DNA from 4 places in the Pseudoalteromonas sp. DL2-H2.2 genome. Region 2 is predicted to be linked to each of the others. Evidence: predicted binding sites of a transcription regulator. Region 2 holds the regulator's gene; each other region holds the start of a gene.
The links. The regulator sigma-54, encoded in region 2, starts transcription at its own class of promoters, with help from an activator protein. The targets are predictions, from matches to a motif close to GTTGGCACGNNNNTNGNNT.

Region 1 (7,811 bases), on a different contig from region 2:
TTCGGCCGGGCTGAAAACACGCTTCTATCACCGGCAGGCACAGTTCAGGCTGCGCGTCGCCGCACATAAAAATGTCCATGGCAGCAAAGTTGTACTCCGGCCAGGTGTGAATAGAAATATGGCTTTCGGCCAGAATGATCATGCCCGACACCCCGCCATTGGTTTCAAATGGGTGTAAATGGGTTTTCAAGATGGTAGCGTTTGCGGCGTTGGCACATTCAATCATCATCTTTTCTATGTGCGCCTCACCTATCAGGTTAGAAGCATCAAACAGGTCGACAATAATATGCTGGCCTAAAGGGTAAACCGACTGTGTTGTGGGTGTCGTCATGCTGTTACTCAATGTCTGTCCTCAAGGTGTCCGGGTAGCCCGCTCTGCTCGTGTTTTTTGGTACAGGTAAAAGCGACTGACCAGTAACACAGGAAAAGAGACGCGATCCGAATCCCCCTTTTTCGAATACAGATATTCCAGCACTGAAATGTGCAACGAGTGTGGAGTGGGTAATAGGTGCTCAAATAAGTCTGATCAGTGGAGTGTCTGTGTGACGAGTTTGAGTAGGAGCCGGGCGCATACTATTTGTGGTGGATGTCCGGGTAAGAAATGGTTTTTCTAGTCGTAATTGCGTGAGTACAAGAGTGAAGGATCCGCTTTTGGGCATAAAAAACCGCCGTATAGGTGGTTCTCTTAAAAGTAATGGTGTGTGCACAAGAGTGAGGGATTCGCTTTCGGGCATAAAAAAACCGTCCACATTGAGGCGGTTCTCTTAAAGTAATGGCAAAGAAGGAGGGATGACAAAATACGTCCTGTATTTTGCCCTGCGGGCCGCACTGAAGTGCGTTCAATTTTGTTCCAGACAAAATTGTCGAACCTTGGTCGAGGGTTCTCACCCGCCTTCTCATTCGTGAAGAGGTAAAATTCGGGCATAAAAAAACCGCCGTATAGGCGGTTTTTTTAAAGTAATGGCGGAGAAGGAGGGATGACAAAATACGTCCTGTATTTTGCCCTGCGGGCCGCACTGAAGTGCGTTCAATTTTGTTCCAGACAAAATTGTCGAACCCTGGTCGAGGGTTCTCACCCGCCTTCTCATTCGTGAAGAGGTAAAATTCGGGCATAAAAAAACCGCCGTATAGGCGGTTTTTTTAAAGTAATGGCGGAGAAGGAGGGATTCGAACCCTCGATAGGGCTACAAACCCTATACTCCCTTAGCAGGGGAGCGCCTTCAGCCACTCGGCCACCTCTCCGGCGCAAAAACTTAAAAATGGCGGAGAGATAGGGATTTGAACCCTAGATACGCTATTAACGTATGCCGGTTTTCAAGACCGGTGCTTTCAACCACTCAGCCATCTCTCCATGGGCAAAGATAATACTTAGCGAATTTGGCGCTGTAAATAGTTTTTGAATTGTTTGCTTAAATTTTGTGCTAATGACGTCAGTTTTTTACGATTTTGGCCGATTTATAGGCGAATAGGTGTGTTTTATGATATTGAGATAAGTGGGAGATGGCAGAAACTGGGCATGATCGGTTGGGAAGATCATGCCCGAAGCAGACTTACTTATACATAACCACCTGACTTAACATCAGTTGTTTACCCAGCTTGTTCAACCAGGCTGTCAGGTTAAAGCGGCGTTTAATCACTGGCGCTTCGACTGGGTTTAGGGTGGTTTGCGTGTTGCTGCACGCTGCAGCTGAATTAAGCATGTCTGACTCCTCAAAATCGTTAGTAAATGCGGTCTGTATCGACATGGTTATTTTGCGTGCATTGTGGCCAAAAATAAAACGATAAAAATTACCGGTGAGAGATTAGAAAAACTAATTAAAAATTGCGCGTTAGATGCTTTTTATAGTCTCTTAAATGGTTGTTTATTCACTTTTGTGAATGATGATACTCTAATTTGTGTGTTAATTTACAATTGCTTGCCTTGTTTTTCTTTTCTCTTGGGGGTTTTTCGTGGGTAGTTATTCAGATAAATTGATTTTATTATTTTGGGGGTTAGTTGTTAGTTGTTAGTTGTTTATAAGCCCGGAGGGGGGCGAAGAACGCAGCGGCATCTACGCTGGTTACGGGCGCAGGCAAAGCAGCGCAAGATCATCATTAGCTGGTATGAGACCAGCGGGTTTTATGGCCGGGATCATGATGCTATCCGGTTGCAGGCTCAGGCCCAGAAACTGATTGTGGTTGTCGGGGGTGACGGGACCATCAACCTGGTTGTCAATGCAATGTACGGATCAGCGGCCCAGCTGGCGTGCCTGCCAGCCGGAACCGGCAATGATTTTTGTCGTCAGTTTGGTTATTCACAGCGGCAATGGCGTGCGGCGGTGTTTTCGTCACACTGTATTGCCCTGGATCTGGGGGCCATCGGCGCGCGCTATTTTGTCAATATTGCCGGCGTTGGGTTTAATGCGGAGGTGGTCAAGAGCCTGCGCGGCAATAAAAGTGTCGGGGCGCTGAGCTATGTGTGGGGCGGTATTAAACAGTTATTCTGTGCGCCGACGGTGCAACTGACAACGGCCCAGGGACCTGAATTAAAGCACGGCATGATGCTGTTGCTGGCCAATGGTCGCTTTTTTGCCGCCGGATTAAAGCCTGCGCCTCTGGCGAGCTTACAGGACGCTCAGCTGGAGTGTGTGTGGTTCTCTGCTCGTAACTGGTGGCAGCGCTTGGTGGTGTTTGCGGCTATGCTGGTGGGGTGTCATCAGCATTTACCCTGGGTGCATCGGGAAAAACGCACCCAGCTGGATATTACAACACCAGGCCTGACGGTGGAGGCCGACGGCGACCTGGTGGCTACAACCCCCGTGACCATCCGCAGCCTGCCTGGCGCTGTGCAGCTTAGGGTCTTGCCTGCGACGGTGTTGTTGGACTGAGCCAGGCACGAATGCGCTGGTACGGTGTAAGTACGATTGCATTGCCGATCAGCACCAGCGAGAACCCGATAAAAGTATTGAGCTGCCAGACAAACCCTTCAAACCAGGTGCTGAGGGTGACTGCCACCAGAGGGAACAGCACGATCAGGTAACTGGCTTTTTCCGGGCCAATGTTTTTGAGCAGGTGGAAGTAACAGGCAAACGCAATCACAGTACCAAACACCGACAAATACAGCAGCGATCCCCAGTATTGCGCGTCGGCCTCAATGCTAAATTGCAGCGGGCTGAGCGCCACATAACCGCCTAAAAACAGCGCACTATACAGCATGCCCCAGGCATTCCCCTGTAATACGCCAATCTGGCGATTGGAGTTACGAACACTGACCATGTTACCGAGCGAAGCGATAAACATACCCGCCAGCGCCAGCAGTAAACCAATAAAAGCATCGCTGCTGAGGTCGGCACTGCGCAGATCCTGCCAGAATAAACTAACGATCCCTCCAAGTCCCAGTGCTGCACCAATGTAGATGCGGCCCGCAATGGGCTTGGCAAAAAACAGTCTGGTATTGACGATATTGGCGACCAGCAAGAGTGAGAAAGCAATTGAGGCCATCGCGGACGTCAGGCTGCCTTGCGCCCAGTAGAGAAAGAGATAGTTTAAGCCAAAGTTGCCCAGCGCCAGCAACATAAAAAAGCCGTGATCAGTGAGCGAATAGCGCATCGGTGGTCGTTTGATCAGCACATAACACCACATACAGGCGGCAGAAATCGCGAAGCGGTAAAACAAAGAGACCACTTCGTCTACCGTGCCCAGCTGGAATTCAATTGCCAGCCAGGTGGAGCCCCAGATCAGGACAGTGATCGTATACAGAAAAGCATTGTTCATTCTTTCAACTCACAGGAAGGACTAGTCAGCGTGGCCAGTTTAGCGATATATTCTGTATATGCCAGATACAAAAAATGTGTTTTTAAACCTATACAGATAGGGATCGCGATGGATCATTCTACTTTTAAGCCCGATTACCTCTATCAGCAAGTCATCACCGTGGTCAAAGAGATGGTTGAGCAGGAGTTGCTGCTGCCAGGGGATAAGTTGCCGTCGCTCAGAGCCATGGCAAGCCGGCTGCGTGTAAGTATTCCTACGGTGCAACAGGCCTACCAGCAGCTTGAGATGACTGGCCTGGTGGTTGCCCGTGAAAAGTCCGGCTACTTTTTGCAAAGTGGTCATGACACAGCCACTCCCAGGCGCAGTAAATTACCTGCCAAACCTGTGATGGTGAATAAACAGCAGCTCATTGAGCAAGTATATGAGGGGATCCACCTGCCAGACGTGGCACCGCTGGGGCTCGCCAACCCGGTCGCAGCAGCCAGTCCGCAACAGGCGCTGGCCAAAAGCATGCGCCAGGCAATGCGTCAGGCTCAGGAGCGGATGCTGGATTATGGTGCTATCGATGGCCTAACAATGCTCAAAGCGCAGATAGTGCAATATTATCTGGCGCTGGGACTAACGGTGAACAGCGATGATTTGATCATCACCAATGGTGCCCAGGAGGCGATCGCCATTGCGTTGCAGTGTGTGACTCAGCCCGGTGACATCGTGGCGATAGAATCACCTTGCTACTTTGGCATTGTCGAGCTGGTAGAAAACCTGGGTCTGAAAGCGATAGAAATCCCCGTATGTCCGGACGACGGACTGTGGCTTGACGATCTCAGTGCTGCGTTGTCGCGTCATCCTATCAAAGCGTGTCTGTTTTCGACCAGTATCAATAACCCGCTGGGCAGTCAGATGCCCGAATCTCGTATGCAGCAGTTGCTGAAATTACTGCGCGCACATGACGTGGTACTCATTGAAGATGATGTGTATGGCGATTTATATTTTGGTGAGCAGCGAATAAGACCGGCGCAGTGCTTTGCAACACCCGGCGAGGTGCTGACCTGCTCGTCGTTTTCTAAAACTGTGGCACCGGGTTACCGGGTTGGCTGGATGCTGGCAGGGCCTTACAGCGCGCGGGCTAAGCGTTTTAAACGCGCGCTGAGCTGCTCGGCGCCGATGATGAATCAATGGGCGTTGGCAGATTTTATGGCCAGTGGTGAGTTTCAGCGCCATTTACGGCAATTACGCAAGCGCCTTTACGATAATAAACAGAAAATGCGCCTGGCTGTGCAAAAGTATTTTCCCGAACATGTGCGTGTCAGTGACCCAAAAGGGGGGTGTGTGTTGTGGCTGGACCTGGGCGGAGCTTACGATGGCGGGCTGTTTTTTCAGTTGGCACTGCGCGCCGGGATCAGCGTGGCGCCGGGCGCCATATTCAGCGCCTATGAGCGCTATCGCAGTTGCGTGCGGATCAGTTATGGTCTGCCCTGGAGCGCAGAAATGGAGGGCTATGTGCGCACCCTTGGCGCGCTTGTGCAGCAGGCGAAAAAGCAGCCACAACCGCAGTAAGTGAAACTCGTATATCGGTGTGGCTGACTGTACAGGGAAAACCTTGATTTAGCGATAGTTAAACAATTGATAGCCTGCTAGCTGAGGGATCATCGCACTCAGTTGTGCCTCTTGTGCTGCAATTGATTCAAATCGGCCACATAACGCGTTGGCCTGTTGCTCCAGAGCTTTTGCCTGGCCTTCGACGCGTTGCTCCAGCTCACTGCCGAGATTTTCCATGCGCTGCTCGAAGCTGTCCATGTCGCCGCCGGAGTTCACCATTTCAGATCCAATGGCAACCAACAGGCTGCCAATTGACTCCATCATGGCACCTTCTATCGCTTGTTCTATTTTTTCTTCAAACTGGTGCTCAAATTGTTCACCAAACTCATTGAAGGTTTGCTCACCCATTACAAAGGTACCTTGTTGATAAAACGCGCCTTCAATTTCTGAGTGCAGCTCGTCAATCAGCCCAGTCAAGGTATCAAAGCTATGCAAATTGAAGGCAGAGGCGACTTCCCCAATCGCGACTCCGGCCAACTCGACGCCCTGCAATGCAATGCTGGCTACTTTGGGCAGTTCGGCCCTGAGGGTGTCGGCATACGTTTGCATGGCCAGGCGCTCATCCTGGCTGAGATTAACGGGTTGATCTGCGATATACAGATAACCCTGCGCGTCTATCATCACAGGCTGACCATTGCCATTTTTGATATACACCTGGTCGGGCGTAATTTGTACATCGTTTTTAAAATCTACGGCGCACTCATCAGTACTGACAGAAAAATGTGTATCGGTATGGGCTATCGCCTGGCTAGATAAAACCAGCGTTGAAGCGAGTAAAATTGTTTTCATGCTATGTTCCTTGGGCTGTTGATGACACAGAGGAAGTAACAAAAACAGTGCCAGATTATTATGTTATTGATAAACATGGCTTTTGATTGTTTTGGTCGCTTTGCTGGCGTGCTTGTTAGTTTGTGATATGACCAAAAAGTAGTGCTTTTAACCAGTTTGTATATTGACGATTTTGGCAATAAAAAATATTTATCGTATAGATAAAAAAGTCTTGCTTTTCAGCGCCCGCATTTAGCGCTAAATACTAACTTAAGCAGTGTCAGCACAGCGTGTACTGCTGGACTATTTAGCACAATTAAGTTTTGGAGCTCATCGTGGGTAAAACATTTTCCTATGATCCGTCAGATGATGATTATGAAGACGACTTCGGGTCGTTAGACAAAGAATTACAGGCACAGCAAAAGAAGCGGGTGAAGCGCCGTCTGGATGACTATCTGGAGCAGAAACGGCTGAAACGTAATCTTGGAGAGGACGACCTAGATTTTTTAGACGATTGAGCGGGTAAACTGGCCAGTCAGGCCAACTCGACATGCCCTAGTGTGCCGAGATACAGAATTAAAGACTAAGGCAGCGCCAGCTGCCTTACTTATCTTATAAGCTTAGTCTTTGAATGAGTTGTGGCAATCTTTACAGCCTTTTGCCCAATCTTTGAATGCTGCGCCAATGACCTTTTTGTCACCTGATTGTGCTGCTACCGACAATTTTTGCGCATAGTCAGCGAAAGCTTGTGCTTTCTTATCAAACGTCGCTCTGTCAGACCAGATTGCTGGTAAAGCGTCTGTTGCGCCTTTATCAGATCCTGCCGGGAAGGCTTCCCAAGGCATTGCAGACAGCTGGGCTGCATTGTTTGCGCGCTGCTTAAAGCGCTCTGCATCAAACGGTACCTTGCCTTTGAGCATATCGCCCATATCGCCAATCTGATAACGGATCAGCTGAAACGCGGCTTTACGGTACTCGATGGCGTCTTCTGGTTTTTCGAATATTGAACTTGCTTGTACATTCAGAGCGAGTCCGCTTAGCAAACTTGTTAATAGTAACGTGATTCTCATTTTGACCCCTTAAATTAAAAAACAGCTCCTTTTCTATGCCTTTACAGAAGATATTGCAAGTCTCTTAGACGAGTTGGGTGTTCTGGACTAAGATTGATGTTCAATTTGTATGTTTTTTGTTCTTACTGCTTTACAACTTCATCAATGTGACAACATGATGGCGTGTTGGTTTACGTTTGTTTACAGTCTCAAACTTCTTAATAAACATAGGCTTGTGTCTGTTGTTGTGATTTGATTGAAAACTTTGTAACTTCTTTGTGTGTTTAATATTGTAATTAACAGTGAAGTCACACTATATTGATGGACGAATCTACTCTCTAAAACTAAAAGAAACATCTTTTACACAACAAGTCCTAGGGGAAACTATGGCCAAGTATTCATTTAAAGCCACCGCGGTAGCAACAGCGGTCTCAGGTGCATTAATGGCAGCGTCAGCGACGGCTGCGACGCAGCTTCCAACAGCACCCGCTTCTTTACAGGTAAAAGCTGAAGCACTCAGCAACCCGCAACAGGAAAGAGCAGGAGCATATCTAGTTGTTCTGAAGCAGTCTACAGCGGTTGACCTGATGTCTAAAGGTACGTACAGCAGAGCCGCAGCAAAGCATACATATGCCACCGTAC
Region 2 (7,811 bases):
AGGCGAAGAGAATGGGGTGATGCAGCGCGATAATGCCTACTCAATTACGCGTGTGCATACACAGCTGAGGGATGCCGCTTCAGTGGGGATTGAGGCTGCGGAGTCGACGCTTGCCAAGCTCAACAGCCGTAAATTGGATACCATGCGGGTGCCGGTGGTATTCCGGGCCGATATTGCCAATAGCCTGTTCGGTCATCTGGTGTCTGCAATTGGTGGTGGTGCCTTGTACCGCAAGTCGAGCTTTTTGCTCGATAGCCTGGGCACTGACGTATTCGACACTTGTGTGTCTATTAAGGAGCAACCGCACCTGCGCCAGGCGCTGGCATCGAGCCCGTTTGATGCGGAAGGTGTGCGCACGGTTGAGCGCGATATTATCAAAGACGGCACGTTGGAAACTTATCTGTTACCGAGTTATGCAGCGAGACGTCTCGGCATGCGTAGCACAGGACATGCCGGTGGGATCCATAACTGGCTGGTACAGGCCACAGATCCGGATCTCGCGGCGCTGCTACGTACTATGGACCGGGGCTTACTGGTGACTGAGCTGATGGGGCAGGGTGTCAATACGGTCACCGGTGACTATTCTCGTGGTGCCGCTGGCTTCTGGGTTGAAAATGGCGAGATCCAATATCCGGTCAGTGAGATCACCATTGCCGGTAACCTCAAAGATATGTTCAAGTCAATCAAAGCCATCGGCGGAGATATTGAAACCCGTGGTGCCGTGCAAACAGGCTCGGTACTGATCGAAAGCATGCAAATTGCCGGTCAGTGATGGATTGTACTGAGTGTCTGGCTGCTTAAACAAGCAGCCAGGTTGCGGTGCCCAGGAAGGCAAAAATACCGACAATGTCGGTGACTGTGGTCAGGACAACACTGCCTGCCAGTGCCGGATCTATGTTCATTTTTTTCAGCATCAGCGGAATACTGGCTCCGGCAATACCCGCAGCGACCAAGTTCATAAACATTGCAAAGGCAATCACGCCACCCAGTACAAAATCCCACTGCCATAAAGCAATCACCCCGGCGATCAACAGGGACCATAACAGGCCGTTGAGTGCGCCTATGGCGAGCTCTTTGCCCAGCAAGAAGCGCTGGTTGGTGGCGTTAACATGACCCAGGGCAATACCACGGATCACCAGTGTCAGGGTCTGACTGCCCGCTACCCCACCCATACTGGGCACTATGCCATTTAATACTGCCAGAATGGGTAGAATATCTAGAGTACCTTCGAAAAAGCTGGCAACAAACGCGGCCATCAGGGCTGTGAGCAGATTGATCCCCAGCCAGATTGAGCGACGTCGGCTACTTTTCCACACCGGCGCAAAGGTATCTTCCTCATCATCAAGACCGGCCATACTCATCAGGCTATGTTCGGCATCTTCACGAATAACATCAACGATGTCATCGATGGTGATACGGCCCAGTAAGTGCGCGTTATCGTCGACTACCGGCGCTGAGATCCAGTTGTGGCGCTCAAACAGCTGAGCAACATCGCTTTCATCCATTGAAATGGGAATGGTTTCACGCTCTTCATTCATCAGCTCCTTGACCAGCTTGTCTGGCTGACTGGTCAGCAGCACGCTGATGGGCAGTGCACCTAAAAAACAATTGTCCTTATCCACCACATAGAGGTCATCGGTGCCATCCGGCAGCTCACCTTTAAGGCGTAAATAGCGCAATACCACATCCAGTGATACATCCGGGCGAATGGTCACAGTGTCTGTGTTCATCAGCGCGCCGGCGGAGTGCTCAACATAAGACAACGCCTGTGTGGCCCGGGCTCGGTCTTGAGAGTCCATAGCGCCAATAACGTCCTGATAGACGGGGTCTGGCAGGCTCCTGAGGACCTCACCGAGGTCATCGTCGTCCATGTCCTCGGTTGCTGCCGCAATGAGCTCAGGCTCCATTTTGGCAATGATGCTGAGCCTGACGTCTTCCGACAGCTCCTCGAGCACGTCACCCTGTATGTCCGGATCAACCAGTTGCCACAACTGGGTTCTGACTTTATGTGGGGAGGACTCAAGCAGCAATGCCGTATCGCACGGCGGAATTTCGGCTAATGTGCGCCTGACTTGAACAAACTGACCACTGTTGAGGGCATTAGTAACTTGCTGTAAAAGCTCCAGTGTGTAGTCTTGTTCAAAAACTTCAGGCATAGGCGTCCCAGATTGGATAGTCGACAGTTAAGCTTGTCATGAGTGTATTGCGCACTGATTATAGGCGTATGATAATTATAGCTGTTTTAATATCAATTGGTATAACTAAAAAAGGGGAGATAGCAGCGAGAAAGTGGCAGTCTGACGCTGCCAGAACAGGGGTAAGTCGCGTGGTCGCTACTCGGATTCGTTGAATTTATCGGCTATCAGGCTGCCGATGGCATGCAAAGCACGTTTGGCATCTGGCCCCTCGCAGACGACCTTCACTTCTTTACCCTGACTGCTTTCAAGCAGTAGTAACGCCAGCACGCTGTCTCCCTCGGCCTCCTTGCTGCCCTGGAATAAGGTGATATTGGCGTCAAACTGGGCTGACAGCTCGGCCAGCACGCTGGCAGCACGGGCGTGCAGCCCCAGTTTATTTTGGATCAGAAAAGTATCTTCAAAGCGTTGTGTCATTTTTCTTGTTCGCGGTGATGGATTTTCACATTGCTATGAGTACGAGCAAAACGCTCACCCAAAGTCTGGGCAAGATAGACGGAGCGGTGTTGCCCGCCGGTACAGCCTATAGAGATAGTCAGATAGCTGCGATTATTGCGCTCCAGGTGTGGCAACCAGGTTTGCACAAAGGTTTGGATCTGCCAGGTAAACTTTTGCACCAGGCTGTGGCTGGCCAAGTAATCAATGACGGGTTTATCTAAACCTGTCAAAGGCTTAAGCTCTGGCTCCCAGTGTGGGTTAGGTAAAAAACGGGCGTCGAAGACGTAGTCCGCTTCTTTCGGAATACCATGTTTGAAGCCAAAAGATTCAAAGGTAATGATTAATTGTTTGTCTTTTTTACCGAGAATTTTTTCCCGGATCCGCTCCGCCAGCTGGTGGATGCTCATATCTGTGGTATCTATGGTGATATTGGCACGGCGGATAAGCGGATCAAGCAGCTCTTTTTCTTTCTTGATCGCTTTGTCCAGCGACAAATCGGCCAGCGACAGTGGATGCAGACGACGCGTTTCGGAAAAACGACGGATCAGAATTTGGTCTTCACTATCTAGGTAGAAAATATTGGGCTCGGCAAATCCAGGCAGGTATTCTAGAATATCGTCAAGCTCTTGCTGATCTTTTGGCAGGTTACGTACGTCAACGCTCACAGCAATTTTATCATAACTGTCTGATACGCTGCGTACTAATGCTGGTAGCAGGTTAACTGGGATATTATCTGCGCAGTAATAGCCCAGGTCTTCCAGTACGCGAAGGGCGACTGATTTACCCGAGCCGGAACGACCACTGACAATAATTAGCTGCACTGAAACTCTCCGTTAGTTGTCAAACTCTTCAATTATCGCAAATAACTCCTGATCATTGTGAGCTTGTCTGATTCGTTTACAAAACACCTTGTTTTTAAGTTTATCAGCGATTGTTGCCAAGGTCTGCAAATGTTGTTGATTTTCTCCCTCGGGTACGATGAGTGCCACAAAAATGTCGACGGGTTGATTGTCGATGGCGTCAAAGGCAATGCCTTGTTGGTTAACCAGCAGCATGGCGACCACTTTATCTATGCCAGGCAGGCGGCCATGTGGCAGCGCGATCCCTTTACCTATGCCGGTACTACCGAGTTTTTCACGGCTCAGTAAAGCGTCCAGGATATCATGGGCATTACTGTCAGGAAGCTGGCTGTGAGCCAGTTCACTGATGTACTCTAGAATGCGTTTTTTGCTATTAAAAAGGACCGCAGCTTTGCTGCAGTCCTGTGAAATCAATGAGCTTAGTTTCATGATTAGTGTCGAGTTAGCTTCTCTTTATGCTTGATCACCTGGCGATCAAGCTTGTCGATAAGTCCGTCTATTGCGGCATACATATCCCGGTGTTCGGTTGAGGCAAAGATTTCTCCCCCGTTCACATGTAGTGTGGCTTCTGCTTTTTGGATCAGCTTTTCGACATCTAGGATAACATGCACATTATTGATGTGATCAAAGTGCCTTTCTAGCTTCGCAAACTTGTTTGTTACATAGTCTCTTAACGAATCGGTGATTTCTACATGTCGACCAGTTAAATTTAGTTGCATAAGCATTTTCCTTCTGTAGTTACGTCTAAATCAGGCTTTTACGCTGATTCGACGGTGGGATAGCCAAAGACTCTCGGTATTTGGCAATTGTACGTCTAGCCACTTTGATCCCTTGATCTGCCAATACATCCGCTATTTTGCTGTCACTTAATGGCTTAGCTGTGTTTTCAGCGGCAATTAGCTTTTTGATCAATGCTCTGATTGCAGTCGAAGAGCATTCTCCTCCGTTTTCAGTGCTGACATGGCTTGAGAAGAAATACTTCAACTCATAGATACCGCGTGGCGTGTGCATATACTTTTGCGTAGTGACACGTGAAATCGTGGACTCATGCATGTCGACCATTTCGGCCACATCATTGAGTACCATCGGCTTCATTGCCTCGGGGCCATGTTCAAAGAATGCCTGTTGTTGCTGCACAATGCAATTAGTAACTTTTAATAAAGTTTCGTTACGACTTTCCAGGCTCTTGATGAACCATTTTGCCTCTTGCAGGTGCGAGCGAATAAACTGGCTATCGGTGCTCGACTTGACGGAGCGAGACATAGCGGCGTAGTGATCGTTCACTCTGATTTTTGGCATTGAGTCCGGGTTGAGCTCAACAACCCAGCGTCCTTTCACCTTTTTCACCGACACATCCGGGATCACATAGTCCGCTTCTTCTTGCACTATGCTGGCAGCAGGTTTCGGATTCAGGCTGTGGATCAGGGTCATTACTTCTTTCAGATCCGCTTCTTTGAGCTTGGTCTTTTTCATCAAAGTGCGATAATCGCGGCTAGCCAGCAAATCAATGTGTTCAGTCAGGATTTCTTTGGTTTGAGTGAGCCAGGGGGTGTTGCGATCAAACTGGTTGAGCTGGATACACAAGCATTCCTGCAAGCTGCGCGCAGCAATACCAACGGGATCGAATAATTGCACCCGTTTCAGTACGGCTTCAACTTCGTCCAGTTCTATGTGTTCGTCGTCATTGTCTTGATTCATGCTCTCGACAATGTCTTCACAGCTGATTGTCAGCAGGCCAGCATCATCAACGGCTTCCACTATCGCCAAAGCGATGGCTCTGTCAGTTGGGCTGAAAGGCGTGAGCTCTAGTTGCCACATCATATATTCTTGCAGCGTCTCAGTGGTTTTGCCCTGATAGATGGTTTCATCTTCTGGCATCGGGCCAGAGCTGCTTGCCGGGGCGGCACTGATGTACTCGTCCCAGGTGACGTCCATTGCCAGATCGTCACTGACTGTGTCTTTGTTTAATGCAGCATCGCTGTCTTGTTCGTAGTCACTGACAGCCGAGTCCTCAAAGCTGTCATTATCATTGGTTGTGTGTTGTTCTAACTCAGTATCCGATTTGGACTGAGTTTCATTGTCATGTGATTCAGACTCACCTTCTTCCACTTCCAACAAAGGGTTGCTATCAAGCGCTTCTTGGATTTCTTGTTGGAGATCTAGCGTACTCAACTGTAACAGGCGAATGGCCTGTTGCAGCTGTGGTGTCATTGTCAGTTGCTGCCCCATGCGCAGCTGTAGCGATTGCCTCATGTATCTCTAACAATCCTTTTTGTTATTTACTTCTAATCTTATAACTATAGCCTGAATTGCTCACCTAGGTAGACATCCCGCACGGTTTGATCGGCAAGAACATGCTCCGGGGTGCCTGCTGCTATGAGTTCACCATGTGACACTATATAAGCTTTCTCACAGACGTCCAGCGTTTCACGTACATTGTGGTCGGTGATCAGCACGCCTATGCCGCGGTTTTTTAAGTGTTCGATAATTTTCTTTATATCTAACACCGAAATGGGATCAACGCCAGCGAAAGGCTCATCCAATAAGATAAATTTTGGATCTGCCGCAAGGGCGCGTGCAATTTCTACCCGGCGACGTTCACCACCCGACAAAGCCATACCCTGGCTATCCCGAATATGTTGGATATTAAATTCATCTAACAACTCGTTGAGGATGACTTCTCGCTGCTCTTTATTGAGCTCCTTACGGGTTTCCAAGATGGCCATCAGGTTCTGATAGACGGTCAGTTTACGAAAAATAGAGGATTCTTGAGGCAGGTAACCAATGCCTAACCTTGCCCGACTGTGCATAGGCAGCAAGGTAATGTCTTGATCATCAATGTGAATGCTACCCTTATCACTGGGCACCAAGCCGACAATCATGTAAAAGGTGGTGGTTTTACCCGCGCCATTAGGGCCGAGCAGACCAACAATACTGCCTGCCTCAACGCTCAATTCAACGTTCTTAACGACTTGCCTGCCCTTGTAGCTTTTGGCCAGTGCCGTGGCGGTTAACTTACTCACGGATTACCCTTCTCTTGTGGTTGCTTGGTATTGTCTTTTTCGGGTAAAAGAATGGTTCTAACACGGTTTTGTTCCTGCTCACCACGTTGTGCGCTGATCAGCTTCTTTTCCATGTCGTACACAATGGTTTGGGCGCTGATCTTTTGTCCCGCCTGGCTGATTTCGGCACCGCCTTTAATCGTCAACATGCGGTTTGCAACGTCATAACGCACTTCTTTAGCAGTGGCTTTCAGTAGTGTGCCATCGGCCTGACGCTCCTGAAACACAGCTGGGCTGCCTGTGGCGACCAGCAGCTGTTTATTTTTCCCAAGCTCTTCGCGGCGATGCACTTCGAGGCGGTCGGCCAGAATCTTACGCTCGCCGTGAATGATTTCGACGTTTTCTTCGAACACGCCGATATTGGTTTGCAACTGGGCCAGCTGGGTGCCCGAACTGATAATGACCTGATCAGCGGGTGAGTTTTCTGCGTAAGCCGCAGGATGAAACGCACTTAATGTGCACAGTAAGATCAGGGAACAGGTTAATTTATTGCTCATAATAAATTGTTTCAGTATGGTTGATGAGTTCAATGATTTCAGTGTTGAGATCGGCCACCAGGCCTTTTCCTGAAATCGTTAAGTTGGGCCCGGTAATTTCCACCGGATGTTCAGAGCGCATATGTTTTTCGTTTATGTCGACCTGCACATGGTCGGCATTGATGTGCTTAATCATGGCATCAGCTGTCAGATTGGTGGCCTGTACCTGCCCTTCCAGGATCAACGTATTATTGCCATACAGAGTGGCTTCATTGGCCTTGAGCTGCCAGTTTTGCTGATCGTTATGCAGCGTAAAGATGGGCGCGGTAAAATGGCTGAAACCAAGCTCCTGATAAAGTTCCATTCTGTCAGCGGTAATTTGATAGCTGAGCTGACCATTTTCTGCATAATTGGTTTGTTTCAGGTCGATGGCAACGTAATCGGGTTTAGCCAGCACCTCTTCGGAGCGTTGGGTAACCTGACCTGATTGCGATAAATAGGGGTACCACAGCCACAGCATAGTGAGGCTGAATACAATCAGTAATAAGACGCGAAGCACGGTCATACGCTGCTGCCTTCATAACCCAGCGATTTGCCCTGGCACAGTAGCAGTAAATCAGTGAGTTCACGCACCGCACCATAGCCACCGGGCAACAGGGTTCTGTAGTCGGCAGCACGGATCACCATCGGATGTGCGTCTTGCACAGCAACAGACAGGCCCACTTTGAGCATGACTGGCAGGTCCGGTGCATCATCACCGATATAGGCAATTTCGTGATC
Region 3 (7,811 bases), on a different contig from region 2:
GATCCGGGCGATTTCATCGGTATTTTTCAATCCCAGCGCGGCCACTAACACGATCCCGATAAGGATCAGCAATGGGACCAGCCAGATCAGTTTTTGCTTGTGGTTTGATTGATTGAGTGAGTGCAAGTCAACTCCCACTAGTCTTGTGTCATCAGGGTCTGTAACAGTTCGCTACAGGCCTTGCTGGCTTTAATGATGTCGTCGGCTGATTTCTGGATTTCGGCTTCTGAGCCCGGTTGTTGGCTCAGGATCTTGATAAGCTCCGCGTGCATGGAAATATGATTAAGTGGCTTTCTGGCATCATGGATCAGGGTTGCTAAATCGGGTTTGTCTGTCATTGTTGCCCTCGCTTCACTGGATATCTTCAGAAGGTGATTGTTCAGAAGTTGATTGCTCATAAGCATTTAAGCGGTTGTAAAGTGTTTTGGTGCTGATCCCGAGCATTTTGGCCGCCAGGGTTTTGTTACCATCAACCGAGTTCAGGGTTTGATAAATCAGCTTTTTCTCGACTTCTTCGATGGTTTCTCCGACTTTTACTGGTGCGGATGGGGCTGCCACACTGGCGGTTGTTGCAGCAGGCCCCGCTGGCTGCACTTGTCCTTGGCTCTCCTGTGGGATTGTAAATGGTGAGCTGACAATCTCGTCTATCGTGAGTGTTGTTGTATCCGGGTCTGCCATAATAAAGGCCCGATGGATGCAATGCTTAAGCTCGCGTATGTTGCCCGGCCAGCTGTGTGCGGCCAGTACTGAGTGAGCCTGCTCACTCAGCTGATAGTGGGTCTTGTATTCCTCATTTAGCTGATGCACAAAGTACTTACTGAGCAGCGGAATATCCTCTGGACGCTCACGCAAGGGCGGGATTTCAATGGGGAACACCGCCAGGCGAAAATAAATGTCTTCTCGCAGTACGTTTTTATGCGCAATTTCAGCCAGAGTACGGTTGGTAGCAGACACTACCCGGCAGTTGACGTCGATGGGTTTTGCGCCACCTACCCGGGTAACGGTTTTTGTTTCCAGTGCCCGCAACAGGTTGGGCTGCATTTCTATCGGCATTTCGGTAACTTCATCCAGAAATAGAGTGCCATCCTGCGCCAGTTCAAAGACCCCTTGCTTTTGGCCGACGGCGCCGGTGAAAGCACCTTTTTCATGACCGAACAATTCGCTGCCGATCAGATCTTTGGCAATCGCACCACAGTTAATCGCAACTTGTTCACCGCTGCACTGGCTGGCGTTATGAATGGCCTGTGCAACCACTTCTTTACCTGCGCCGCTTTCTCCCATCAACATCACATTGGCATTGGTTTTGGCAACCCGCTCTATCATAGTGACCAGCTTTTTCATGGCCGGAGAATGGCCAATAAGACAGCCAAAATGACGTTCAAAGGGGTCTGCCTGACGCGGTTTTGCCGTGGTATTTCTGTTTAATACGCGCTTAACGTCATCGGCTTCAATGGGTTTGGTCAGATAGTTAATTTGGTCGTCGCACATATTGGCCAGCGCGGCTTTAACAGACGGATGGCCGGTGATAAGTGTAATGTGCGCTGAAAGTTTTTGATTGCGAATGTGGTCTATCAGGTGCAGACCACTGCCATCGGGCAGCATAAAATCAAGAAACAGATGATCAAAACGCATATCCGCAAGCCATTGTTTTGCTTCTTCAATACTGCCTGCGGTGTATACGTCACAGCCAATAAACTCAATGATCCGTGCGGCGATTGTGGTAAATTCCTGGTCATCATCAACCAGTAAAACGGTTTTCATTCGGGTTCCTTGTTATTAGTCTTGTGCTGGCTTTGGTGCCATTATCCACAGTGAATCCGGGTTCACCTCTATGTTCAGGTTTTCGGCACTTTTTACTTCACCATCAATACTATACTGTATTTGTTCGGTGTCTGCGTGTAAAGCGACTTGCTGGCAGCGGGTATGCGAAACGGCGCTTTCCTGAGCCGTTGTGCCAGAAATACCATGTGCAATGAGCTGTGCCACACTCAATGCACGCGATGTCGACTCCGGCTCATGACGTATCAGCGTCAGGTCCAGTAAGCCATCCTGATAATTCGGCTCACCCGCGCCCTGGGCCAGCACAGTGGTGACAGGGGCCGCGTTGGCCACCACCAGGCTGGCAATATCCAGGCTTTGCTGTGGTTCGTCATCCACACTGAGTGTCACGCGTTGCTTTTGACCATCAGAGACCGCATTAATAAAACCGCTGATGTAAGCCAGCTGACCACTGCGGTTTTTTTCACTGCGGTTGGCATGCTCAATCATCTGGGCTTCAAAGCCAAAGGCGGCAACCAGCAGGCCGGTTTCGCCGTTGCAGCGCATAGTATCTATGCGGATGTGGTGCTCGCTCAGCAGGGTATCACAAGCGCAATTAATGGGGTCGACCTTACTGCGTACGCCCAGCAGTACGTGCGCCAGTGCATTGGCAGTACCCAGTGGAATAAACCCCAATTTACACTCGCTGTTAACCAGTGCATGGGCTACGGCAGTCAATGTGCCATCGCCACCACAGGCAACCAGACGTTCTGTGTTTTGGCTCAGTTTGCTTGCCAGTGCCGCAACATCGGTGTCTTTTTCTGTAAAGTGCAACCGAGGAGTGTACTGGCTGCACAGCAAGCCAATCACCTGATTATCGTATTGATGCCACTTTCCCGAGCCCGAAACGGGATTGATGATCATCGGCAAGGCTGGGCTCGGAGTGTCGTGTACCTGCTGCATGAGGGCACTGAGACGGCGGTGCTGGTAACGGTTTAAGCGCGCCGTCTGACGTTTGCTGTTGATAAACTGCATGGCATCATCCACAGACAAAGATGGGTCTTTTGCCATCAGGTACGCTGCAACCACAAACACTGAGCGACCGCGTCCAAGCGCACAGTGGACCACCACCTTTTTGTTGAGCTGATGCATCACACTGAGCCAGCTCAATGCCTGCCTCAGCTGAGCTTCGCTGGGCGTTTGATGATCTAAAATGGGGATATTCTGATAATACAGACCCTGTTCTTCGGCAGACCAGTTTAGTCCGTCAAATTCTGCGGTCACATCTAAAATGGCTTCAACCTGTTTGGATTGCAGCATGGGAATGTCGCTTGGAAATAACCGACAAGCCAGAAACAGATTGTCTTGCAATTCCTGAACGGGCGGTACACTGTCCTGATATCGTTGCCAGGCGTTATAAAGCTGAGCCCCCATAAAATAGGGCATGAGTAAAACCTTGATATAAAAAGGTACTTGTCCTGTGGTCCGTTTTCGAAACAGCCCCGGTCTGTCCAGGGCGTAAGCCACATAGACACAGCCAACAGAAGCACTGAGCCAGATGGAAGGCAACAGAAACACGCTGTCCAGGCTAAGCATGGTTAGTAACAAAGTAAACAGCCAGAGAGCAAGATAGTAGTGCGCAGTGCTCATGGATACTCCTTAAGTGAGAGACTGATAGACACTATTCAATTTTCATTCCGCTTTGAGGGCCATGAAAACGGGGTATATTCATTTCAATGTAGGTGAGTTTTACAGAGTGTGTAAAATTTACCGACTCATATTGGTGCATAACAAACTTGCATCTCTGACATAAGATATGAATGAGTTGGAAGAAAGGCCACAGATAAATTATTTTGCCAGGCGATGAGCCACAAACAGGGAGCATGACAACCCCGTCTGTGGCAACAAGGATCAGGTTCTGGCTAGCTTTCTCAGCGCAGAGCGGGCTTTTTTCTGTAGCTGGTTACTCAGTGTTTCTGTCAGGACTTCGTTCAACAGTTGTTTTGCCATTGGGGTTTTGCTGCTGTCTATGGCTAACTCGGCCAGCCTGAATTTGACCTGGCTTTTGTCGGGTAAATCGTAGTAATAGGGCGCCTCTTCCAGATACTTGCGCAATGCCGCCTCACCTTCGCTGTGATACTTGCCTAATTCCTTGCTAAGCAGGCCAATGAGCACCAGTGCCTGATATCTGGCTTTTTCTTGCTGCCTGTGGATTGTTTTCAGGGTTGCAGCTTTGCGCAATTCAATCAAGGCTTGTTCGTTTTGGTCGCGTTCGCGATATACCTGTCCCAGGGTAAAAAAGAAGCGCGGATCAGTGGCAAAGCTCTGCTGGCCGATGGCAATTAAGCGTGCGAACTCTTCCTTTTCATCTGACATTCCAGCGAGGTGCAAGCGGGTCAGGAAGGCTTCAAAGGGCGCGGTTTTTTCTAACTCTTTAATATGTGCCAGAGCGGCCTGCTTATCGCCACCAAACAGGGCTGGGGCATTAATGTAAAACTTGATCAGCGCAGTGCGATACTCTGCATTATCCGGGGCCAGTTCCACGGCTTTGATAAACGAGGCTTTGAGCTTTTTAATATAACCGGAGACGCTGAAAATACTTGCCTGCTCAGCGATTTTTGCGACTACTTCAACATGGGCAAAATAGAGCTCGGGGTTGTTGGGGTGCTGAGCGAGTGCATTTTCTATGTGTTGCAGCGCAGCTTCGTCCTGATCTTTTTTTAGCGCAATGCGGGCCAGAAGCAACGGCTTTTGATAGTCAGTGGTGTGTTGTTGGTTCAAAAGCGTATGCGCCAGGCGCAGATCCCCTTTTTCGAATGCGGCAAGACTGCGCTCCATACTGGCAGAGGCTGTGGTGCTGCAAATAAGCAGTGCGAGGGCTGTTAAAGAGGCGTTTTTCATGTGTCTGTTTCCTTCTGAGTATTTTAGAGTCTGCGTGTTACTTTTATCCCTGAGTGCGTTGGGCGTGTTCTGAGCTAACTTATGGTGCTTCCCTGGGGCAGTGTGGCAGGCGCGCGCCATCGGACGCTTGTCCAGGCAATGGCCAACAATAAGCTAAGCTGAATGGCGGCCAGAAACAGATAAAACGGATCTGTTTCTACACCACCCAGTACAAACAGAAACGTCAACGGGACAGCGACAAGATTACAGACGCGGTTTGGCCAGTAGCCGAGAAATTGAGACAAGAGGATCATCATAATCGGCACTTCGATTAGCAAAGCCGAGACCAGCAGCAGTGGCTGAGATAACTTAACAGAGCCGGAATATCCACTCATCAGCGTGTCGATAACACCCGGTGTAATAAAGGCCGAGACAAAGGCCAGAATATCGGCATAAACCATATTCAGCATGACCAGCAGCCACAGTGTGGCAAGTTTGCGGCGAATATGGGCATCCTGTGGTGTGTCAGCGGTTGTCATTGAGATTGTCATACGTGGTTCCTTAAGTCATATTGGGTGTCCATGTCACGGTGTTTGCCCTGATGTATCCGGGCTGCACTCAGACTAGTCGCGCTGAATGAAGGTGTCGTCCTGGCGTAAAGGCTCGGACAGTTTTGTGACAAAGTGAAAATTAAAAGTAAACAAAACAAATAACTAGGAATGACTTTATTTCAAGTGTCAGGGGAGAGAAGTGGCTGAACCTATTGTGATGGTGCTCACGGCAATGTTGCTTGGGCAAGTGGTAATGAGTGTTCCGGTGTTGCTGATCAACCGTGCAACGCGTGCGTATCGATTGCCGCTGGCGTTGTTTCTCATTGCCTGTGGCGTACTGGCGCTCAATGCAATCGTGCCCGTTGCATTCCCCGACAGGTATCAGGCCTATACCGTGGTAGGGTTTCCCATGCTTTTTGTACTGTGTCCCGCGTTGCGCTTGTACATTGAGGGGCTGACAGCACAGACACACTGGACCCTGAGCAAAGCGACATTAAAGCAATTCGTTTTAATATGGCCTGCGCTGGGAGTATCTTGTTTGATGGCTTTATTACCGATGCAGCAGCACCAGGCACTATTTGTCACAGATGAGGTGCCAGGCGGTCTATACGTTGTAATACTGGCCGGTTCTATGCTGGTGCTGATGTGCTTGTGGTTGTTGGAGTGTGGGTTAACCCTGCTGATGATAACAAAGCGTCTGTTGGCTTTCAGAGCGGCACTAAAAGCACGTTATTCCAATCTTGACGATCCCAGAATATTTGCTGCCAAAAGGCTCGTTTTTATCGCGGTGTGTATCTGGGTGTTGGCACTGAGCTCAGCCTTCCTGTCCAGCTTGCTGGGGCACACCATACTAACGCTGGGCAGCGAAATGCTTATTGCTCTGATACTGATCTGGAGCCTCACTTTTTTTGCCATGCAGCAAACTTCGCCATTACTTGCGCCTGAAGCGGATTGTGCGCTGAGCAAGCAGAGGGCGCCGGGCACATCTTTAAGTGAAGGCTCAATCAGTAAATATCACAAATCAGCGCTGGATGAGTCCCAGTCTGCCCGGATAGTCAACAAAATCACGCACGCCATGCAAGATAACCAGCTCTATCTGGATGCCGATCTGACACTGCAAAAACTTTCGCAAGTAAGCGGTGTCTCTCCTAACTACCTGTCTCAGGTGTTAAACGAAACACTGCAAATGAACTTTTTTGATTTTGTAAATCACTGGCGCATTGAAGCCTCGAAATCACGCCTGCTGACCAGCCAAGACTCGGTGCTGCACATTGCACTTGAGGTTGGGTTTAACGCCCGCTCTTCATTTTATAAAGCATTTAAGAAAGAAACGGGCCTGACACCGGGGGAGTATAGATTGAGCCGGCAAACGGACAGAAAGTAATGATGAGTCACAGAGTTTGAGAGCAGGTTACTGGATGGTATGCAGGCTTAATGAGCTAAAAGGCAATTTTGTACAATTGAATGGGAAAATTCAATTATTAATATAATCATAATCTTATGTGCTCATCATCTTGATGTTGTTTCTTTAATGGGTATAATTGGTTGGATTTATTTTTCAATTATGTTGAAAGGATTTAGCTCAGCTCATGGAATCGTTCGGTTATTTTTCCCGTCTCTTGTTTACTATTCTGGCTTTGAATACGCTGGTGGCTTGTGGTGGTGGCAGTAGCACAAGCAATAGCAATAGCAATAGCAATAGCAATAGCAATAGTGAAGTTCAGAAGCCGACAGCAAAGCCAATGACAGTAAAGGTCACTGGTATTAGCGAAGTGTCAGCATTAACCTCACACACGTTAACCTCAAGTGTCGATAACCCCACAGGGGCAGTCACGTATCAATGGCATTACGAATCTGAGCTGGCGCTCGATGTATCTGAGTTGGGGCAGCCAAACTTGACCGTCACAAGTCAGGATATCGCAACCGGTGGCGATGCGGTGTTCACGCTCACCGTCACTGATGAGCAGGGCCGCACCGCGCAAGCCAGTCATACTATTATATTCAAAGCCGGCGAACCGGTGACTATCTCAGTCGTCGGCCCTGAACAAGTCACAGATTCGGACAAAGTGACATTTGAAGGCCGGACTGATGGTCCACAGGTGGTCAGTTACCGCTGGCAACATGATAGTGAGCTTGAGCTGGACCTCACAGGACAGGGAACGGCAACCTTGGCGGTGACACCCCCCGTGATATCGACTCCTTTGATTGTGACCTTTACCCTCACGGTGGAAGATGTGCATGGGCGTAGTTATCAGTCTGTACACGTTGTAACATTTGCTGCAAACAATCCAGGGCCACCAGACCCTGAGCCAAACAAAGCACCACTTGTTGAGATTAAAGGAACAGAGCTGGCCCGTGCGCAAGATGCCGTCGTACTGAAGGCAAATGCCAGCGATCCGGATGGAGAGATTAGCCAATATCAGTGGTCTACAGATAGTAGCCTTCCAGTGCTGTTATCAGATATTAACTCACCTGAGCTGAGCTTTACTGTTCCACTCATAAATGAATCACAGACTGTTACTTTCACACTTGTGGTCAGTGATGATCAGGGCCTGTCGGCTCAGGCTACCCATTTAGTTGAATTTCTTCCTCTACCCAATCGTCCCCCTGAAGTGACCTTGG
Region 4 (7,811 bases), on a different contig from region 2:
TGGTTTCACTGCGCACCGCAGGTAAGTCCGGATTAAAACGTTTCTGGGTTTCTTCTACCGCACTGAAGTCCATCGTCAGGTCAACCTGCGCGGTGTACTTACCGAGCCCAACCACAGGGATCATGATGCTGTCGATTTTTTCCAGGTATTCCTGCTCGCGCTTACGCTCGATTTCATATTCTTTGCGAGAGCGCGCAGCCAGCGAATCCTGAGAACCGGAATTAAGTAAGCGACCATTCTGATCCGTCACCGTGACGCGGGCTGGGGTCAAGCCCTGCACAGCAGACGCGACGATATCAACAATGGAGTCCACTTCTTCACTGTCCAGTGTACGACCGCGTTTTAAGGTAACAACCACTGTGGCTGAGGGCTGTTTTTCGCGGCGTGCAAAGACGTTTTCTTTAGGAATAGCCAGCAATACTTTGGCACGATTAATATCTTGCAGTTCTTCTATGGTGCGGGCCAGTTGTTGCTCACGACTGTGCTTAAGACGCTCACGCTCCAGACGCTGACTTACGCCAAAGCCCATGTCCTGCATCAGAATATCAGTACCACTGCTGGGCGCCTGACTGAACCCGTCTCGGGCCATTCTCAGCTTGATATCCTGATAATCAGATTCGGCGACCATGATGGTGTTACCATCCAGGTCATATTCGATTTTTTGGGCATCCAGAAAGTCCAGCGTCTGAACCAGCTCTTCGGTTGGATATTGGCCCAGCGGGCGCATATCGGGCTGACGGGCCCAGATAATGATAAAAATCGCGATTGCCAGACAGATGGCCAACGCTATCACCAAAGTAATCTGGCGGAGCATATCAACACCGCTCAAAGCACTAAAGTAGCCAGATTTTTGCTCTTGTTGCGTATCTGCATCGCCACCTGCACCGGGAACGGTTTGTCCATCAGCAAGTGCCAGATCGGTTGATTGATTGTTAGCCACGATTACTCTCCACTAAGCTCTGTTTAAACCGGCATGCTCATAATGTCTTTATAAGCTTCAATCAGCTTATTTCTGACCTGCATTGTGGCATCAAACGCCACCGATGATTTGTTTTTGGCAATCATAGCTTCTGCCAGAGACACACTGCGATCACCCATTTCAACCGCAGTGACCTTTTCTTTGGCATCGCGCTGTAATCCGGCAACGGTATTGAGTGCATCACTGAGTAAGTCACCAAACTGGGCGCTTGACGTTGCAGCCGTTGCCTGAACAGGTAGCTTATTTGGGTCCTGAGGTCTGACACGGCCAGCCTCTGAGGCCATAGCCTGCATTTCCTGATAAAGTCCGGTAGATTGAATTTTCATGGTCTGGCTCACTTTGTGAGTTATACATAACTCTAATAAAGCACAAAGCGTGCCAAAATAAACGCACTAAAATTCAATAACTTAAAAGAAATTAGGTGGGTCGAATTTTTGACAGTGACAAGTTTCGACAAAGAAAACAGAGAAATCCGGGCAGTGATTGCCCGGATGATATGGTTTGCAAGTCAGGCCGGCACGGGTAACCCTAAATCGCGCATTCTGGCCAGCTTATATCTAAGTGTTCTTGGACTGATCCCCAGCAATTCGGCGACATCTTTGCGCTTACCGTTGCAACGGCTCAGCGTATCCAGAATGATCTGATGCTCTTTGTCCTGCAACTCTTCTTTATAGTTCAAGCCTTCAGCGTCCTCAGCCATATTGATGTCGGCCTGACTGACGGGTTCGGCTTCAGGGGCAGAGAATACAGCCGTTTGTTCAGTGCTGTGCTGCACGTGTGCGCTAACAGCAGGCGCAAAATTCTCGATAAAAATATCATCAGCAGTAATGTGTGTTCCCTGCTGCAGGATCAGCGCTCTCTGAACCACATTGTCTAGTTCTCTGACATTGCCAGGCCAGGCATGACTGAGCAGCTTGTCTTTGGCACACTGTGATAACGAGGGTGTCAATTTTCCGGCTTTGTCACAATGGCGCTGTAACAGATGCTGTGCCAGTGGTACTACATCACCACTGCGCTCTGCCAGTGGCAGCCAGGTCAAAGGAAACACATTGAGGCGGTAATATAGATCTTCACGGAATACGCCATCCTTCACCGCCTCTTTAAGGTCGCGGTTACTGGTTGCCAGCACCCGTACATCCAGCTCAATGGTTTTACGGCCACCCAGACGCTCTACCTCTCTTTCTTGCAGTACCCGCAGTAGTTTTGCTTGCAGGCCCAGGTCCATCTCAGTGATTTCATCCAATAAAATGGTGCCTTTTTGCGCTTGCTCAAACTTACCAGGACACGCTGCAATCGCGCCCGTAAAAGCGCCCTTCTCATAACCAAACAGCGTGGCTTCGAGCATATTCTCGGGGATCGCCGCACAGTTAATGGCCACAAATGGCTGTTCGGCGCGCTCTGAACGGTCGTGGATATAACGAGCAAGTACCTCTTTGCCTGAACCGCTGGGGCCCAACACCATGACACTGGCATCAGAGCGAGCCACTTTTTTTGCCAGTTCAAGCAACTCAAGACTTTTGCTGTCTGCCACGACAGGGCCATCCGTTTCTTTCTCTTTTTCAGGCATATAACGGCTGACCATATTGAGCAATACTTCGGGCGCAAAGGGTTTAGCCATGTAATCAATTGCCCCGAGTCGCATCGCTTCAACCGCGTCATCTATAGTGGCATAGGCGGTCATCATCAGCACAGGCAGCTCAGGATAATTCAGTTTCACCGTTCTAAGCAGATCCAAACCACTCATGGCACCCATTTGTACATCACTGACCAGCAGTGAAAAGGTCTGCTCTTTTAGCAATATGACTGCCTGCTCAGCACTATCTGCCTCGACGCACTCAAACCCAGACATTTCAAGGGTGTCAATCAGTGCTTCGCGCAACCCGGCATCGTCTTCTACAACCAGAATCTTGTTGCTCATACGGCCTCCTGTAATGATGAATGTTCGCTGGAAATAGGCAGTAACATGCTAAAACATGCGCCTCCGCTTTCATTGTTCTTGACGTCTACCCGACCTTTGTGAGAATGGGCGACGGAATTTACAACGGCTAAGCCCAGGCCCGTGCCCTGTGATTTAGTCGTGTAAAAGGGTTCAAATAATTTGCTTGCCTGGCTCAGGTCAACCCCCGGGCCGTTGTCAGACACGCTGATACGAACAGTATCTGTGCCAGCCTCACGTTTGGCACAGATCTCTATTCTGGCACCTCCGCCAATATGCTGCACACTGTTGTGGATCAGGTTCTGGATGGCACTGGCCAGCGCCGTTTTATTGCCCAGAATTTCAATATCCGGCTCGGGCAAAACCACGGATAACTCTGCCTTGTGCAGTGAAACCATAGCATCTGCTCCGGCTTTGACCTCGCTCAGAAGCTGTTGCATTGAAACGCGCTCAATCACCTGTTGCTCGCCACTTTTAGCAAACAACAGCATATCATTGACCTGGTTTTCAAGGTCTTTAAGGCGCGACATCAGCTTAGTGTGAAATTTGTCTCGTGACTGTGCGGGAAGCTTGCTGCTGCCCAAATTTGCACCATATAACATGGCCGCAGACAAAGGCGTACGCACCTGATGCGCCAATGAGGCGACCATTTTACCCAGCGCGCTGAGGCGCTGCATATGGGCAACACGCGCTTGCAGGCGTCTTGTTTCCGTTAAGTCGGTCATCAGGATCAGCTGTCCGGGCTCCGGGGTCAGAGCGGTAATATCGAGTTTGATCAGGCGTCCGTCTTTGAGAGACACTTCATGGCCATCATCTTGCTGTGGACAGAAAGAACGCTGGATAATGCTGAACCACTTCTCTCCTTCCAGAGGCTCGCCCAGCATGTCAATGGCTATCTGATTGGCCTTGGCTATCATGCCCTGACCATCCAGTACCACCACACCGGCTGGCATGGTATCGACCAGGTGGCTCAACCAGCTGGCCTGCTGGCGCAGATCGCTCAGCTCGCCCATGTACGCCTCTTGCAACAAGCAAGGGTTATACTGAGTGGTTGGCACAAATTGTGGATTGATCACTTTTGCTAATGCCATGATGTTGCTCTCATAAACTTAGATACTGTGATAAAGCAATTGATGTGCCAACTTTAATTGCCAATAAATTCAGTAAATTATAATATGTTATTACCCTTCAAAAGTTTGACACTGTTTATTTGTACAGCCATTCATTATCCGCTAAACTGAACTCAACCTAACATCACCATTAAGGACAATATCATGACCACACGCTGTCACTGGGTCGATTTAAGTAAGCCTGATTATGTCGCCTATCACGATGAGGAATGGGGAAAACCCGTACTGGAAGACGCTAAGCTGTTCGAGTTTATCACGCTGGAATCGGCACAGGCAGGTCTGAGCTGGTACACCATTTTGAAAAAACGCGACAACTACCGGGCAGCGTTTCATCAATTTGACCTGCATAAAGTCGCGGCGATGACAGAAGACGACGTCATTAAACTGATGGATAACACTGGGATCATTCGTAACAAACTAAAAATCCAGGCAACAATCAATAACGCCAAGCGGTTTATTGAGATACAACAAGAATTTGGTAGTTTTGCTTACTACCAGTGGCAGTTTGTTAACTTTGAGCCAATCGTGAATACTATCCATAGCCCGCAGGATTATCAGGCCACGACAGAGATCAGTACGCAATTCGCAAAAGATCTGAAAAAACGGGGTTTTAAATTCCTGGGACCCACCACAGTCTACGCCCACATGCAGGCCTGTGGCATGGTCAATGACCATCACGACGACTGCTTTTGTAAAGCGCCGATTTTAGAGATGTATCAGCAGTTGGATATTAAAGCGCAGTTGAGTAATACCAATTTCACTTAATACCTGTTCAATTTGAAGGAGCAAATATGACGCTAACTGTGTTAAAAACTTCTTATTTAGAACAACTAAATAGCAAAATTTTTGCCTAGTTATCGAACATATTTTCTCGCCTCAAAATAGAACACTTAACTAAGCAAATTGGTATAATCAAAAATAAGATACACAGAGGCAGCTTTTCTGTAACCATAAAAAACGGCGCTATCAAAGCGCCGTTCTTCTATTTCCTACTATCATGGCTAGTCGCGGTTTAGGTTGTATTTTTTCATTTTTTCAACCAGCGTGGTGCGGCGTACACCCAGAATCTCTGCCGCTCTGGCAACCACATAATCATAACGCTCAAGTGCCTGGGTGATCAGGCTAATTTCCATGTCTGCGAGATACTCTTTCAGCTCTATCCCTTCATCTGGCAGTAGCCCAAGACCTGGCTCGGTGCTAGCCTGTTCAAGTGATTCTTCTTCATCTTCAAAATCACTGAATCCATCACTGAACAGCTCGTTAAAGACATCTTTTTCAAGCAGTTCTTCCGGATATTCAGGTTCGTAAGCCTCGACATCGATATAACGATACTTACCCGGTAAGTCTGTGACATCCACCACTTTTTCCGGGAACATAATGGCCATGCGTTCTACCAGGTTTGCCAGTTCACGAATGTTACCGGGCCAGCCATGTGCCTTGAGGCTGTCAATGGCACGATCGGTGAATTTGACTGAACTGCCGCCCTGCTCTGCAACACGGCGCAGTAACTCTTTGAGCAAAAGCGGAATATCATCTGCACGTTCGCGCAGCGAAGGGTTTTCGATGGGAAATACATTAAGGCGGTAGAACAAATCCTCACGGAACTTGCCCTCCTCGATCATGATTTCCAGGTTACGGTGTGTGGCTGCAATCACCCTGACATCTGCCTGAATGGGCTTAGTGCCGCCAACGCGCTCGTAGCTGCGCTCTTGTAAAACACGTAGCAACTTAACCTGCATCTGCAACGGCATATCGCCTATTTCGTCGAGAAACAGCGTACCGCCTTGCGCCAGCTCAAAGCGTCCTTTACGCGCCGAGATTGCGCCGGTAAATGCGCCTTTCTCGTGACCAAACAACTCGCTTTCGAGCAGCTCACCGGGGATCGCACCACAGTTAACCGGTACAAATGGGCCTGAATTGCGGTTGGATAGCAAGTGTACATTGCGTGCAACCACCTCTTTACCTGTGCCTGATTCGCCAAGGATCAATACATTGGCATCTGTTTTTGCCACCTGAGAGATTAAAAAGCGCACTTCTTTAACGGCTTTGGTATCACCTACCAGGCCATCAAACGACTTAGCATCATTAAGCTGAGTCGACTTGCCCGGCAACATACGCAGATATTGCTGACAATCGTGCAGCAGCTGCATGGTCACTTCCTGACTAAACGGCTCTGTGATAAGACCAATCACATTGGCGAGGGAAAGCAGCGGCCTTAAGGTTTCCCCAATCAGCAAAAATGGCACTGCAGGCAATGACTTTATCAGCACCTCATGATTGTGCTGTGACAGAGCACCCAGGATCACCACTGGCTCTTGTAGATTGCTGAATAGATCGGAGGAAAACTCCGGCTCTGCAATCACCTGTGCCGGCTGCCCGACAAAACTCAATGCCGCAGCCAGTCCGGTTGCTCTGTTGTTATTGTTATCGAGGATCGTAATCATGCCCGCAAGGTCACACTTCTTCGTTTACATCAATAGTATTGATTGTAAGTCAGTGACATGGGGATGCAATACCTAAGTGGCAAGTTTTTGACATCAACGCCAAAAAAACGCCACAGCCCATGCGCTAAATCAATACTTAAGGATTAAAATGGCAGAAAATGAGGCATGCGTACATTTATAAGGAACGAGCGTTCACGCGCTCAAATTGGTATAAAAAAGCCAGTGTAAGTTCACTGGCTTTATTTAGTTCTGAGTGGCGGCTTTACAGTAAGCCCAGCACCGATGAAGCAGACTGGTTTGCCTGGCCTCGCAATGCAATTGATGCCTGAGACAAAATATCATTGGCTGTTTGCTCTGCAACCGCACTGGCGTAGTCAGTATCCTGGATCCGACTTTGGCTTTCTGCGATATTGTCTCTTTGCGTGCCCAGGCCGCGTATTGTGCTGTTGAGGGTGTTTTCAAACGCCCCTAGCTGCGTTCTTTGCGTGTTCAGCGCTTCAGAAACCTGATCGGCGGCATCTATGGCCGTTTGCGCACCCGCCTGTGTTGAAATATCAACACTCAGAATAGGATTAGCAAAGCTGCCGTCCGACGCTGTAAAGCCTTGCGTTGTATTGGCATCTGGCCCAACCTGGAAACTGGTTTGGTTGCCGTCAAACAAAGCCTGGCCACCAAAGGTGGTATTTTCAAAGGTGTCGGTGATCTGCGACTGAAGCTGAGAGACTTCGTCCTGCAAGGCTTGTCTGTCTGAATCGGTCAGTGCACCACTGCCCGCCTGGATCGACAATTCACGGATCCGCGACACAGCATCGTTAACCCCAGACAATGCAGAGTCTGTTGTTTGCGAGTAAGAGATGCCGTCATAAGCATTGCGGATAGACTGATTATATCCTTCCTGCTGAGATGTCAGCCGGTTGATAATTTGCAGTGCAGCCGCATCATCCGCTGCCGAGTTGACCTTTTTACCACTGGCAAGCTGTTGATTGAGCTTGTTATTGGTCTGATCAACTTGATTAAAAAAACTATTACTTTGAGATTTTATCTGCATAACGCCTCCCCATCAGGTGTTATATAGCACTAAGTCTACTCCTTTGTGTTCAAAAAGTCATCTATTGTAAGAAATTGAATATTACGCTTGGTATATTTACTGCAAAAACTCCATAACTGATATAAAGTGTTGAGTAATCACTTTTTTATCTTTAGTTAGGCGGGTTTCTTACAGTCATACCTTTTTCTATACTGTAAAGAATTCAATGCACCTTTAGGTGGACTTTATGTTTGATAACAAAACCATTCTCATCACGGGCGGCACCGGCTCATTC

Region 1: L1285_RS21615 (YggN family protein) is a predicted target of sigma-54. The motif match lies at 6,178-6,196, and genes of this name have one in related genera.
Region 3: L1285_RS19585 (diacylglycerol kinase family protein) is a predicted target of sigma-54. The motif match lies at 3,631-3,649, and genes of this name have one in related genera.
Region 4: fliE (flagellar hook-basal body complex protein FliE) is a predicted target of sigma-54. The motif match lies at 1,344-1,362, and genes of this name have one in related genera.

What each region holds. Positions count from the first base shown of each region.
Region 1 is NZ_JAKGBD010000019.1:54,640-62,450, reverse strand. It holds gene speD (adenosylmethionine decarboxylase) at 1-331, opposite strand, end outside; tRNA gene L1285_RS21645 (tRNA-Ser) at 1,150-1,242, opposite strand; tRNA gene L1285_RS21640 (tRNA-Ser) at 1,261-1,351, opposite strand; gene L1285_RS21635 (hypothetical protein) at 1,551-1,700, opposite strand; gene L1285_RS21630 (diacylglycerol/lipid kinase family protein) at 2,004-2,867, shown strand; gene L1285_RS21625 (DMT family transporter) at 2,833-3,753, opposite strand; gene L1285_RS21620 (aminotransferase-like domain-containing protein) at 3,862-5,310, shown strand; gene L1285_RS21615 (YggN family protein) at 5,359-6,141, opposite strand; gene L1285_RS21610 (PA3496 family putative envelope integrity protein) at 6,456-6,638, shown strand; gene L1285_RS21605 (c-type cytochrome) at 6,741-7,190, opposite strand; gene L1285_RS21600 (S8 family serine peptidase) at 7,556-7,811, shown strand, end outside.
Region 2 is NZ_JAKGBD010000002.1:634,313-642,123, reverse strand. It holds gene pmbA (metalloprotease PmbA) at 1-772, shown strand, start outside; gene mgtE (magnesium transporter) at 798-2,156, opposite strand; gene L1285_RS05550 (HPr family phosphocarrier protein) at 2,334-2,612, opposite strand; gene rapZ (RNase adapter RapZ) at 2,609-3,454, opposite strand; gene L1285_RS05540 (PTS sugar transporter subunit IIA) at 3,467-3,922, opposite strand; gene hpf (ribosome hibernation promoting factor) at 3,925-4,212, opposite strand; gene L1285_RS05530 (RNA polymerase factor sigma-54) at 4,238-5,746, opposite strand; gene lptB (LPS export ABC transporter ATP-binding protein) at 5,791-6,516, opposite strand; gene lptA (lipopolysaccharide transport periplasmic protein LptA) at 6,513-7,052, opposite strand; gene lptC (LPS export ABC transporter periplasmic protein LptC) at 7,042-7,596, opposite strand; gene kdsC (3-deoxy-manno-octulosonate-8-phosphatase KdsC) at 7,593-7,811, opposite strand, start outside.
Region 3 is NZ_JAKGBD010000014.1:76,143-83,953, forward strand. It holds gene L1285_RS19570 (sensor histidine kinase) at 1-126, opposite strand, end outside; gene L1285_RS19575 (histidine kinase) at 138-338, opposite strand; gene L1285_RS19580 (sigma-54-dependent transcriptional regulator) at 352-1,761, opposite strand; gene L1285_RS19585 (diacylglycerol kinase family protein) at 1,777-3,408, opposite strand; gene L1285_RS19590 (tetratricopeptide repeat protein) at 3,670-4,659, opposite strand; gene L1285_RS19595 (DUF6326 family protein) at 4,734-5,189, opposite strand; gene L1285_RS23930 (helix-turn-helix domain-containing protein) at 5,389-6,573, shown strand; gene L1285_RS19605 (leucine-rich repeat domain-containing protein) at 6,779-7,811, shown strand, end outside.
Region 4 is NZ_JAKGBD010000009.1:55,508-63,318, reverse strand. It holds gene fliF (flagellar basal-body MS-ring/collar protein FliF) at 1-943, opposite strand, end outside; gene fliE (flagellar hook-basal body complex protein FliE) at 964-1,305, opposite strand; gene L1285_RS15590 (sigma-54-dependent transcriptional regulator) at 1,488-2,897, opposite strand; gene L1285_RS15585 (sensor histidine kinase) at 2,894-4,006, opposite strand; gene L1285_RS15580 (DNA-3-methyladenine glycosylase I) at 4,190-4,810, shown strand; gene L1285_RS15575 (sigma-54 dependent transcriptional regulator) at 5,047-6,489, opposite strand; gene L1285_RS15570 (flagellin N-terminal helical domain-containing protein) at 6,752-7,537, opposite strand; gene pseB (UDP-N-acetylglucosamine 4,6-dehydratase (inverting)) at 7,764-7,811, shown strand, end outside.